DNA from 3 places in the Janthinobacterium sp. GW822-FHT07H11 genome. Region 3 is predicted to be linked to each of the others. Evidence: predicted binding sites of a transcription regulator. Region 3 holds the regulator's gene; each other region holds the start of a gene.
What was found. The regulator FNR, encoded in region 3, switches genes on or off when oxygen is low (the NO sensors DNR and NnrR bind a similar motif). The targets are predictions, from matches to a motif close to TTGATNNNNATCAA.
Positions count from the first base shown of each region.

Region 1 (3,810 bases), 860 kb from region 3:
CAGCTTGTGCAGGTTGCTGGCGTCCAGCCCCAGTTGCCGCGCGGCGGCAGCCCAGTTGTCCTGATGCAGGGCCAGCGCCTGGCGGATCGCCTGGCGCTGGCTTGTTTCCACGATCTGCTGCATGGTGGCGTGGCCAATGGCGGCCGTGGCACCTGGCGTCTCGGCAGGCAGGCGCGCGCCGTCCCCGGCGCCAGCGGGCAGGTCCAGCGCATCGAGGTCGAGCATATCCGTTTCCAGCGTCACGATGTCCTTGCGGTTCGCGCCGCGGATCACGGCTTTCAGCGCGGCCCGGCTGATCACGTGTTCCAGTTCGCGCACATTGCCGGGCCAGCGGTAATGGCGCAGCGCGTCTTCCGCTGCGGCCGACAGGCGCAGGCTGCGCAGGCCCAGGCGCGCGCGGTTCAGTTCCAGGAAGCGCCCGGCCAGCAGCAGCACGTCATTGCCCCGCTCGCGCAGCGGCGGAATCGGCACCGGATACACGGACAGGCGGTGGTACAGGTCGGCCCGGAACGTGCCGTCGCGCACATGCTCGCGCAGGCTGCGGTTGGTGGCGGCGATCACGCGCACATTGACGCGGCGCGGCCGGTCCGCGCCCAGGCGCTGGATTTCGCCATTCTGCAAGGTGCGCAGCAGCTTGGCCTGTATCGACAGCGGCAATTCCCCCACTTCATCGAGGAACAGGGTGCCGCCCTCGGCCGCCTCGAAACGGCCGGGCCGGTCGCTGACGGCGCCGGAAAACGCGCCGCGCACGTGACCGAACAGTTCGCTTTCGGCCAGCGATTCCGGCAAGGCCGCGCAATTGACGTGGACCAGCGGCTTGCCGGCGCGGCGCGACAGCCGGTGCAGCCGGTGCGCGCACAGCTCCTTGCCCACGCCCGTTTCCCCCAGCAGCAGCACGGGCAGTTCGGAATCGGCCACGACCTGCAACTCGTGCAGCAATTGCGTGATGGCAGTGCTCTGTCCCACGAAATCGCTCTCTTCGCGTCGCGCCTGCGTATTTTCCTGCACGGCGCCGCTTGACAGGCGCAGTGCGCGTATCTCCGCTTCCAGGCGGGTGACGCGCACGGCCGCCTCGATGGCGCAGGCCAGTTCACCCAGGTCGCGCTGCGCCCGCGCATCGAAGGCACCCACTTGCATGGCGTCGAGCGTGACCACGCCCCAGCGCTCGCCCTCCAGGTCCAGCGCCATGCCCATGCAGTCGTGCACGGGCATCGGCTCGCCCGGATGTTCGGCCACCAGGCCGTCATAGGGATCGGGCATCACGCTGTCGTGATGGAAGCACAGCACGCCGCGCCGCTGCAGGATGGCGGACAGGCGCGGATGGTCGGCCACGGCGAAGCGCCGCCCCAGCGCGTCGTTGACCAGGCCATCCATGGCCACGGGGCGCAAATGCTCGCCATCGAGCTTGAGCAGGGCCACGGCTTCGCAGCCGAAATGCGCGCGCAGGCAGCCCACCAGCCGCTGCAGGCGCACGGCCACGGGCAGGTCGGCGACCAGGTCGGTGAGCAGCAAGAGATGGGTGTGGTTCGTGGTCATGGATACCATGCAGGGTACAACGGACCATATGAAAAGTGGGTCATAAATACCCTGTATTTTTCAAATCATTGATTTAAAACAAGTTTTCTCCTGGCATGCCGATTGCCTTGCTAGTAGTGCCGAACCGGCATACAAGACCAAGGAAAGCTCCATGAAAACGATTCCTCCGCTCGGCGCCATCGCCGCCGCCATCTGTGTCCTGGCCATGCCACTGTCCGTGCAGGCGCAGGCCGCCCCCCATGCGATGCCGATGGCCGCCGCGCCGGCCGGCAAGGCGGCCGCCACGCCGGCTGCCACCAGGCGCTATGCGCTGCATACCAATATCGTCGACGGCAAGATGGTCTTCGTCGACGAGCAGGGGCAGGTAAACCCGACGCTGGCGGCGAATGCCGGCGACACGGTCGAGATCGTGCTGAAAAGCGGCGAGGGCGCCGAGCATGACCTGGTGCTGCCCGAACTGAAGGTGGCCTCGGCCAAGTTCAGCGCCAGCAGCGGCCAGACCACGGTGCGCTTTCAGGTACCGCGGGCCGGCACGTTCACCTATTATTGTTCGATTCCCGGCCATCGCCAGATCGGCATGGAAGGCCGTCTGCAGGTGAGCGGCCCGGCGCTGGCCGACACGGGCGCGCCCGCTGCCGACAGCGCGGCCAATGAATCGAGCCAGGCTGCGCTGGCCCTGTACACGCCGGCGCCGGCCCCGATGCGCGGCCCCGATCCGTCCGCCGTCAGCGTGGCGGCCAATCCGGCCTCGGTGCCGGCGGCCGTCGGCGCACGCGCGCCGAAGACGCTGAAGTACCGCATGGAGACGGTGGAACTGCCCGGCAAGCTCGATGACGGCACCACCTTCACCTACTGGACTTTCAACCGCCAGGTGCCCGGCCCCATGCTGCGCGCCCGCGTGGGCGACACGGTCGAGCTGACCCTGTTCAATGCGAAGGACAGCAAGATGATCCACTCGATCGACCTGCATGCGGTGACGGGCGGCCATGGCGGCGGCCAGCATACCCAGGTCGCACCGGGGCAGGAAAAAACCATCGCCTTCAAGGCGCTCAATCCCGGGCTGTATGTCTACCACTGCGCCACGCCGCTGGTGCCGCAGCATATCGCGGCCGGCATGTACGGCATGATCCTGGTCGAACCGGAAGGCGGCCTGTCGAAAGTGGACCGCGAGTACTACGTCATGCAGGGCGAGATGTACACGGGCCGTCCGCACGGCGCCCCCGTGCACCAGGAAGCGAACCTGGAAAAAATGGCCAATGAGCTGCCTGACTACTACGTCTTCAACGGCGAAGTGGGCGCCCTGAGCAAGACGCATAAATTGCAGGCGAAAGTGGGCGAGACCGTGCGCATCTATTTTGGCGTGGGCGGCCCGAACAAGATTTCATCGTTCCACATCATTGGCGAGATCTTCGACAAGGTGTACAGCGAAGGCTCCATCAGCAGCCCGAAACACGATGTGCAGACCACGCTGGTGGCGCCGGGCGGCGCGACCATCGTCGAGCTCAAGGTCCAGTATCCGGGCACCTACCTGCTGGTCGACCATGCGCTCTCGCGCGCCGGCAAGGGCGCCGTGGGCGTGCTGGAAGTCAGCGGCGAGCCGCTGCCGGGCATCTACAAGTCCAGCGTCCTGCCATGACGCGCGGCCATTCCCATCCCCCCATTCCCCTTATTTAAATTAAACAGGAGCTTTTCATGGAACTGATCGACCAATCCCTGGGCCAGCTGGCCCGCCGCATTCCCGGCGCCACGCGCCTGTTCGATGCGCACCGCCTTGACTTTTGCTGCGGCGGCAACAAGACCCTGCGCGCGGCGGCCGAAGCGGCCGGCGTGGACACGGCGCCCATCGTCAAGGAACTGCAAGTGCTGGCCGGACGGATTGACGCCAGCGGCGCGCGTGACTGGCAGGACGCCTCGGCCACCGAGCTGGTGGAACACATCCTGGCGCGCTACCACGCCGTGCACCGCGAGCAGCTGCCCGAGCTGATACGCCTGGCGCGCAAGGTCGAGCAGGTGCATGGCGACCGCGCCGACTGTCCGCACGGGCTGGCGGAACACCTGTCGGCCATGGCGCAGGAACTGGAAAGCCATATGCGCAAGGAGGAGGACGTGCTGTTTCCGATGATCGTGCGTGGCCAGGGGTCCAGGGCGGGCGCGCCCATCAACGTGATGCGCATGGAGCACGACGACCATGGCGTGGCCTTGCGCGCGATGGAGGCGATGACGAACGATATCACCGCACCTGGTGGCGCCTGCACCACCTGGCGCGCGCTGTAC
Region 1 covers NZ_CM179507.1:5,859,865-5,863,674, reverse strand. The annotation lists gene norR (nitric oxide reductase transcriptional regulator NorR) at 1-1,536, opposite strand, end outside; gene nirK (copper-containing nitrite reductase) at 1,688-3,172, shown strand; gene ytfE (iron-sulfur cluster repair protein YtfE) at 3,229-3,810, shown strand, end outside.
Region 1: the regulator FNR is predicted to act here: its motif matches at 1,605-1,618, upstream of nirK (copper-containing nitrite reductase).

Region 2 (3,810 bases), 1.4 Mb from region 3:
TACGCGCACGAATTGAGCGAGGCGCAGCGGCCCGCATTCGAAGCGGCCATGCGGCGCGACTATCCGCCCGGGCGCGACGGCTATCCCGCGTTTGCCATCGAGCCGCCAGGACCGGCCAGCCACTATTCCGTGCTCGTCTACCTGGAACCCATCGCCAGCGCCGTGGACAAGTATGGCCATGACATCGCTTCGCGGCCCCTGATCGCCGAAACGCTGGAGCAGTCGCGCGATTCTGGCCGCATCAGCAATTCCGGCATCCCCGTGCCGATGGAAGGCCGGCCGCAACTGACGGGCATGGCCATGCGCCTGCCCGTGTATCGCATCGGCATGCCGATCGACACGGTGGCACAGCGGCGCGCCGCCTACCAGGGTTCGGTCGGCATCGGCTTCGACCTGGCCGCGATGATGCGCAGCGTGCTGGCGGACATGCCGGTGCGCAACGTCCGCCTGACCCTGTTCGACATCGGCCCGCAAGCGATGGCGCCGCTGGATCTGCCGCACGACATGCGGCCCATCTTCGACAGCACGGTGGCGGGCATGCACTCGCCCTGGTGGCAGCCCGGCAACTCGGGGAAATACCTGAGCAGCACCATGCTGATCGATTACAACGGCCGCATATGGCAAGCGCTGTTCAGCGTGCGCAAGAGCGACCTGTATACGCGCTTCGACGCCTTCCTGCCCTGGCTGGCCCTGCTGGTGGGCTTTACCAGCGCCATGCTGCTGTACACCCTGTTTTACACCTTGTCGTCGTCGCGCCGGCGCGCGATCCAGATGGCCACGGGCATGACGGAAGAATTGCGGGCCAGCCAGATCCGCCTGCAAGTGTCGCACCAGAAACTACGCCGCCTGGCAGCCCACGCCGACCAGATCAAGGAAGAAGAGCGCAAGCGCATCGCGCGCGAAATCCACGACGACCTGGGGCAGAACCTGCTGGTGCTGCGCATCGATGCCGACATGCTGGCCTCGCGCACGCAGCGTCGCCACCCGCGCCTCAATGCCCGCGCCCGCTCCACCCTGGAGCAGATCGATGCCACGATCAAGAGCGTGCGCCAGATCATCAACGACTTGCGCCCGACCGTGCTCGACCTCGGGGTGAATGCCGCCGTGGAATGGCAAGTGGCGCAATTCCGCCTGCGCACAGGCATCGCCTGCGAGGTAAGCGAAAGCCACGACGATATTTGCCTGAGCGACCAGTGCGCCACGGCCCTGTTCCGCATCCTGCAGGAATCGCTGAGCAATATCTCGCAGCATGCGAACGCCAGCCGGGTACAGGTCAAGCTGGAAAAGTGCAGCGACACGGTGTCGATGAGCGTGTGCGACAACGGCGTGGGCGCCGCCGCCGACGGGCGCAACAAGCAGGGTTCCTTCGGCCTGGTCGGCATCGAGGAGCGCATCAAGTTGCTGGGCGGCACCTTGCATATCGAAAGCAGTCCCGGCGCCGGCATGAGCGTGCACGTCAGCGTACCGCTGGGAGCCGACGCCACCCGTTTTCCCTACCAGGAAGACAGCAAGGCCAGCGCCTGACACGGCCTGGCGCACGATAGTTAGCAACATGCAAAGCTTGCATATTTCATGATTTAATGCAATATTGATGTAGCACAACTTTTTTCGCGCCTGCCAGCAATGGCCAGGCATTCCATCCCACTCGCCAGGAGTACACGCCACCAGCCAGCCCCCCTTCTTCCTTTACAGTCTTTCCCGTCACGCTCTTTTACCCAAGGACACTCATGGATACGAACGACAGTTTCAAGGCAATTGCAGATTTGAATTTGGACGCAATCAAGGTCAAGCTGATGCACCGGGAATCCGGTGAAGGATGGAGCCTGGAAAAGGCCAACGCGGTGGAATTCGAGTATCGCCGCTTCCTGATCCTGATGAAGCAGTATCCGCAGGAAGAAACGGCGCCACTGATGGATGTGGACACCTTCTGGCACTATCACATCCTCGACACCTTGAAATATGCGGCCGATTGCCAGCAGGTGTTTGGCTATTTCCTGCATCACTTCCCCTACATCGGCCTGCGCGGCGAAGACGATGAAGCGGCACACCACCGTGTCGGCGAACGCATGAAACAGTTGTACGAGCAGACTTTCGGCGAGGATTACCTCCGCGCGGAAACCGCGTATTCGGGACGGGCCGCGCAAGCCGCGTTTTCCAGCGCGGCGGTGCAGGCCACGGCATTCTCCAGCGCGGCGGTGCAGGCGACGGCGTTTTCCAGCGCACCCGCCAGGCAGACGGCGTTTTCCAGCGCAGCGGTACAGGCGACGGCATTTTCCAGCGCGGCAGTCCAGGCGCAGCCGGCAGCGGCATATTCGGGAAGGGCGACAGGCAGTGCCGTAACGGCATTTTCCAGCGCACCGGGCTCGCGCGCCACGGCGGTGGAGGCTTCAGCGTTGTCGAACGGGGAAGCGAGTCGTTTCTATGTCGATCGCCCATCGCTGAGTCCGGAGACGCAAGCGTAAGCGGAAGACACTGTGTGGCTGCCGCACGCGGCAAGCCTGATCCAACCAGGCGGCATCTCTCAACTTGCCGCCCGTCAGGCGCTCTTAGGCGGCCATCAGCTCGCGCAGTTCACGGATGCTGAAATCGCTGATTTCATGCATGCGGATGAGGATCGTGGCGCCGATCGGCAAGGTGTTATGACGAATCTTGCTGATGACGGGTGGCGCCACTTCCAGTGCACGCGACAGGGCGGCATCATTTTTCAGCTGCAGCTTGTCGATGATCGCATCGAGGACGCGATTCGGGTTGTAGGTGGGCAAAGAGGTAATTTGTTTGAGAGACATGATCAAAATCCGTACTTGTTGTATTAATGCAAAATAAAACACCAAAGTCTCGTTTGCAATAATTCAGGGTAAACACACTAAAAATCGCCATCACTTATGCGGTTTAATTCCCGCAAACAATATAATACACGCTATTGTTGATTTTTGCGTAACTTAAAGCAAAATTGTGATAATTGAAGAGAATTGACGCACTTGGAATGTGCTAGAGGATAACTCAAAATGGAAAAATTTGCTGCAAGTCATCAATTTTTACGATGAGCAACACCGCTGCGCATCAGCCAGACTATGAGCATCAGCGCACCGAGGCGTGTCATGTCGGCGGATAATTGCCAGCCCTGCGCGGCCACGCTGGGCGGCATGGCGTCGAGGCGGCGCCAGGCCAGTTGCCGGCGGATCTCGTGGGGCGGCGGCGGCGGTTGCACCGCATGCTCGCGGCGCCGCATATAGGCGCGCACCTGTTCCTTGCTGGGATGGGTAATGTGATGCATCGCATGCTCCTGACGGCCGGGCATTCGTCGCGCCTACAGCCCAGCCAGCCTTAACTTTCCGAAAGGCGTGACGACATTGCTCACCATATCGCCAGGCCATCATGACCCGTTTGCGCTGCATCAATCGGAACGGGCAGTCGCGCGCCATGCGGGCCACGCCAGCCACGCCCTTCCGCCTACACCTTCTTCTGGCGCACCCGTTGCTGCTGCTTTTCCTGCGTCTGCTGGCGGTTCTGCTTGCGCTCGAACAGGGTCACGGCATCCTTCTTCGCCTGCTCCATGGTACGCATCGCTTCGTGGGCGTCGTGCGGGACAAAGAATTCGGCATCCTGGGCGCCGACCACCAGCTTGATGGCCGCTTCGTCTTCAAGGTCATACAGCTCGGTGAGAACGGTCGTGACCTCGTCCAGATATTCTTCGTATGTCAGGGTGGTCATGGAGTAATCCTTTAATGAGTCATGCGCGGCGGGCGGGCGCGAGGCGCGCCGGCCGCTGAAATATGCGGAAATAACCGGCCATTTTAACTGAAGCCGGCC
Region 2 covers NZ_CM179507.1:1,681,768-1,685,577, reverse strand. The annotation lists gene AC3RCJ_RS07450 (CHASE domain-containing protein) at 1-1,524, shown strand, start outside; gene AC3RCJ_RS07445 (glycine-rich domain-containing protein) at 1,764-2,462, shown strand; gene AC3RCJ_RS07440 (hypothetical protein) at 2,547-2,786, opposite strand; gene AC3RCJ_RS07435 (hypothetical protein) at 3,029-3,274, opposite strand; gene AC3RCJ_RS07430 (hypothetical protein) at 3,451-3,711, opposite strand; gene AC3RCJ_RS07425 (SDR family oxidoreductase) at 3,795-3,810, opposite strand, start outside.
Region 2: the regulator FNR is predicted to act here: its motif matches at 1,589-1,602, upstream of AC3RCJ_RS07445 (glycine-rich domain-containing protein).

Region 3 (3,810 bases):
CACGGTGACCCAGCCCAGCACTGCCGCGGCCAGCAGCGAGGCCAGGGTGCTCCACAGCACCAGCCGGTATAGCACGCCGTCGAACGGTTCGAAGGCGTCATCGATGGGCAGCGAGGCCGCGAGCAGCCAGTTTACGGACTTCAGGCGCTTGAAGCTGTTGACGGCCGTGATGCCGCGGCTGTTGGTGCTGACCATGCTGCCTTCGCCGTCGTCCTTCAGCAGCTGCGTGGTGGTCAGGTTGGCGTTCGGCTGGCGCGGCTGCAGCAAGCGGCTGGTATCGGGATGCAGCACGTAGCGCGGCACGGCGCCGCGCGTGAGGATGAAGTAATAGCCGCTCTTGCCGATCTTTTCCGTGCGCAGGCGGCCCAGCAGGTTGTCCTTGTACAGGCGCAGCACGCCGATCACCACGCCGGCCACCTGGCCGTCGGCGCCCAGCACGGGTGCCGCCATCTGCACGATGGGCAGGCCGCTCGATTTGCCCAGCATCGGTTCGGTGATCATGGGCTGGCGCGTGCGCAGCACGGTCTGGAAATACTCGCGCTCGGCGACGTTGATGCCAGCGCGTCCCGCCACTTCCGGCATGTCGGCCACGACGGCGCCATGCGCGTCCAGCACTAGCACGTCGTCGAACAGCACCAGCATCGAGCGGCGCGAATAATATTGGCGCAACTGGGCGGGCTGGGCAATCAATTCGGGCGGCTGCTGCCTGGCCGTCAGCGTGACGATCTGCAGCAGCATGGCCAGCTTGTCATCGAGTTCAGCGGCCGTGCGGGTGATCAGGGCCGACTGCTGGCTCAGCAGTACCTTGGTGAAGTCGTCGCGCATGTGCCGCACCTGTATCATGGTAACCAGGGCAATCATGGCGATCGAGGTCAGGCTGGTTGCCAGCGCGACTTTTGCTTTTATGCCGAGAGGCTTCATAGTTTCCTTTTCAGTACCGGGCGGCACAGGCGGCAGAGGCAGATAATGCTGTCAAGAATTTTCCTATCAATACCCCAGCTTGGCAAGCGCCACCGCGCAATTTCCCCTCCCCACATGGTCTTTTGACGATGTTGCCATATAATTAAATGCAAGACGTCGTTTATTCGGCGAAATTACGGTGAAATTGGCACACGGCAACCGTGTATGCAGTAAACTTGTTGTTGCATTTTCTAAAAGGTACCGACATGACTGAAGCGCTACTCTCTCCAACCTTGCCCACAGTGACCGTGGAAGCGTTGCGTGCGCGATGCTCGACCTGCAGCATGCACCAATTGTGCCTGCCGATGGGGCTCGATGTGGGCGACATGGACAGGCTGGACCAGATTATCGGACGCCGCCGCAAGATCGTGCGCGGCGCTTCGCTGTTCCGCATCGGCGACTCGTTCCAGAACCTGTATGCGATCCGCCTGGGCCACTTCAAGACCTACCAGATCAATCCGGGCGGCGAAGAGCAGGTGACGGGTTTCCAGATGGCCGGCGAACTGCTGGGCATGGATGCCATCAGCGCCGACCGCCACCACTGTAATGCGGTGGCCCTGGAAGACAGCGAAGTATGTGAAATCCCGTTTTCCAGCCTGGAACAATTGCTGGGCAATATGCCGACCCTGCTGCGCCATTTCCACCGCATGATGAGCCAGGAAATCACGCGTGAGCAAAGTGTCATGTTGTTGTTGGGTAACATGCAGGCGACGCAGCGCTTTGCCGCCTTCATCGTCAACCTGGCGTCGCGCTATGAAGCGCGCGGCTATTCGAGCAGCAAGTTCCAGCTGCGCATGTCGCGCGAGGAAATCGGCAATTACCTGGGCCTGACCATCGAGAGCGTCAGCCGTTTATTGTCGAAATTTAAGAAGGAAGGCTGGCTGCGCGTCTCCAACCGCGAGATCGAGATCTTGCAGCCAGCCAAACTGAAGGCCATTACGGCCGGCACCGACATCTGCAAATAACAGCACCGTCAAAACCTGCTGCGCGTCGCGCTTTGCGGCCTGCGATGCTCGCTGTGCTCTAGCACAGCTGCGCTTCTTAGCCACAAATCACTGCCGCTCGCTACGGTTTTTTCCCGGCGCTGTACGTTATAGCTCTTCATCGGCGTGCAGCGCGATGCTGCGCTGCAGCGGCCAGGTCCAGATGCCGGACAGGCGCCATTCGCGCTTGTCGTTTTCCACCAGTACCTGCCAGCGGCTGCGCTCGAGCATCGGCAGCGCCACCGAGAAATTACCCTGGGCATCGGGCTGCACCAGCAGCTTGATGTCTTTTTCCGGCAGGGTCGCATGCGCCAGGTGCAGTTGCAGCGGGCCCTGGTAGGCCTTGCCGAAGCTGTGCACGGAACCGGCCAGGCGCGCCTGCGCCACGTCGTAGGACAGGCTGGTGTCCATGGCCAGGTTGCTGGCGGCCGTGTCGCGCTTCAAATCCTGGTTGATGGCCTTGCCCTGCTTGTAATAATCGCCCACCACCAGCGCATCGGGTTGCGTAAACGCAATATAGCCCATGAAGCTGCCGACGACCACGGACAGGCCGGGACCGATCATCAGCAGCCATGGCCAGCGATGCTTGTACCACGGTGCAACGGGAGGTTGCAGTTTCAGACTGTCGGACATTGTGTTCTCCTTGGGGCCGGACCCTTTGGGTCTGACCCCAGCTTTTGCTTCCGGGTTGAAAATCAAGTGACCCTAGCGCATGATTGATGATACCCCTGCGGCGAAATACCGGGGTCGGACCCGGAGGGTCCGACCCCAAATCAACATCACCGCGGCACGATGAAGACCGCGCTTTCACGCACATGCAGCGACGGGTCGTCCAGCGATTGCAACTCGATTGCGATCTTGTTCGACCCCTTTTCTCCCACGCCGTGCGGCACGCGCAGGCGGATCGGCCAGCCCAGCGTTTCCGTCGGCTGCAAGGTCACTTCCTCGCGCGTCAGCAAGGTCAGGCCCGGCAAGCCGGAAGCGCTGATTTTAAAATGCTGGGTTTGCTCGGAGGTGTTCATGATCTGCAGGCGGTAGACGTTTTCGATCATGCCGTCTTCCACTTCGCGTCCCATCGAACCGCGGTCGCGGATCACGTCCATCTTCAGCGGCGTGCGCAGGGCCAGCGAGGTACACACGGCGATGATGATCAGGGCCAGGATGGACGTGTAGATCAGCACGCGCGGGCGCATGGCGCGCTGGCGGATCTGCTTCGAATTGAAGTTGTTTTCCATCGCATGGTCGGTACTGTAGCGTATCAAGCCACGCGGCCGCTCGACCTTGTCCATCACGGTATTGCAGGCATCGACGCAGGCCGCGCAGCCGATGCATTCATACTGCAGGCCGTTGCGGATATCGATACCGGTCGGACACACCTGCACGCACAGGGTGCAGTCGATGCAGTCGCCCAGCTTGTCGTTGTTGCCGGCCTTCTTGCTCATGGCGCCGCGTGGTTCGCCGCGCTTGGCATCGTAGGTGATGATCAGGGTGTCCTGGTCGAACATGGCGCTCTGGAAGCGCGCGTAGGGGCACATGTATTTGCACACCTGCTCGCGCAGCCAGCCCGCGTTGCCGTAGGTTGCCAGGCTGTAGAACAGCACCCAGAACCATTCCCAGGGACCGAAGTTGAGGGTTTGCACGGAATGCGCGAGTTCCTTGATCGGCGTGAAGTAGCCGACAAAGGTAAAGCCCGTCCACAGGGCAATGGCGCCCCACACCAGGTGCTTGGCCGTCTTCTTGGCCGTCTTGCGCAGGGACGGACCCTGCTTGTCGAGGGCCATGCGCGCGCTGCGCGTGCCCTCGATGCGGCGCTCGACCCACAGGAAGATTTCCGTGTACACCGTTTGCGGGCAGGAGAAGCCGCACC
Region 3 covers NZ_CM179507.1:326,441-330,250, reverse strand. The annotation lists gene AC3RCJ_RS01425 (response regulator) at 1-921, opposite strand, end outside; gene fnr (fumarate/nitrate reduction transcriptional regulator Fnr) at 1,167-1,925, shown strand; gene AC3RCJ_RS01415 (FixH family protein) at 2,052-2,576, opposite strand; gene ccoG (cytochrome c oxidase accessory protein CcoG) at 2,723-3,810, opposite strand, start outside.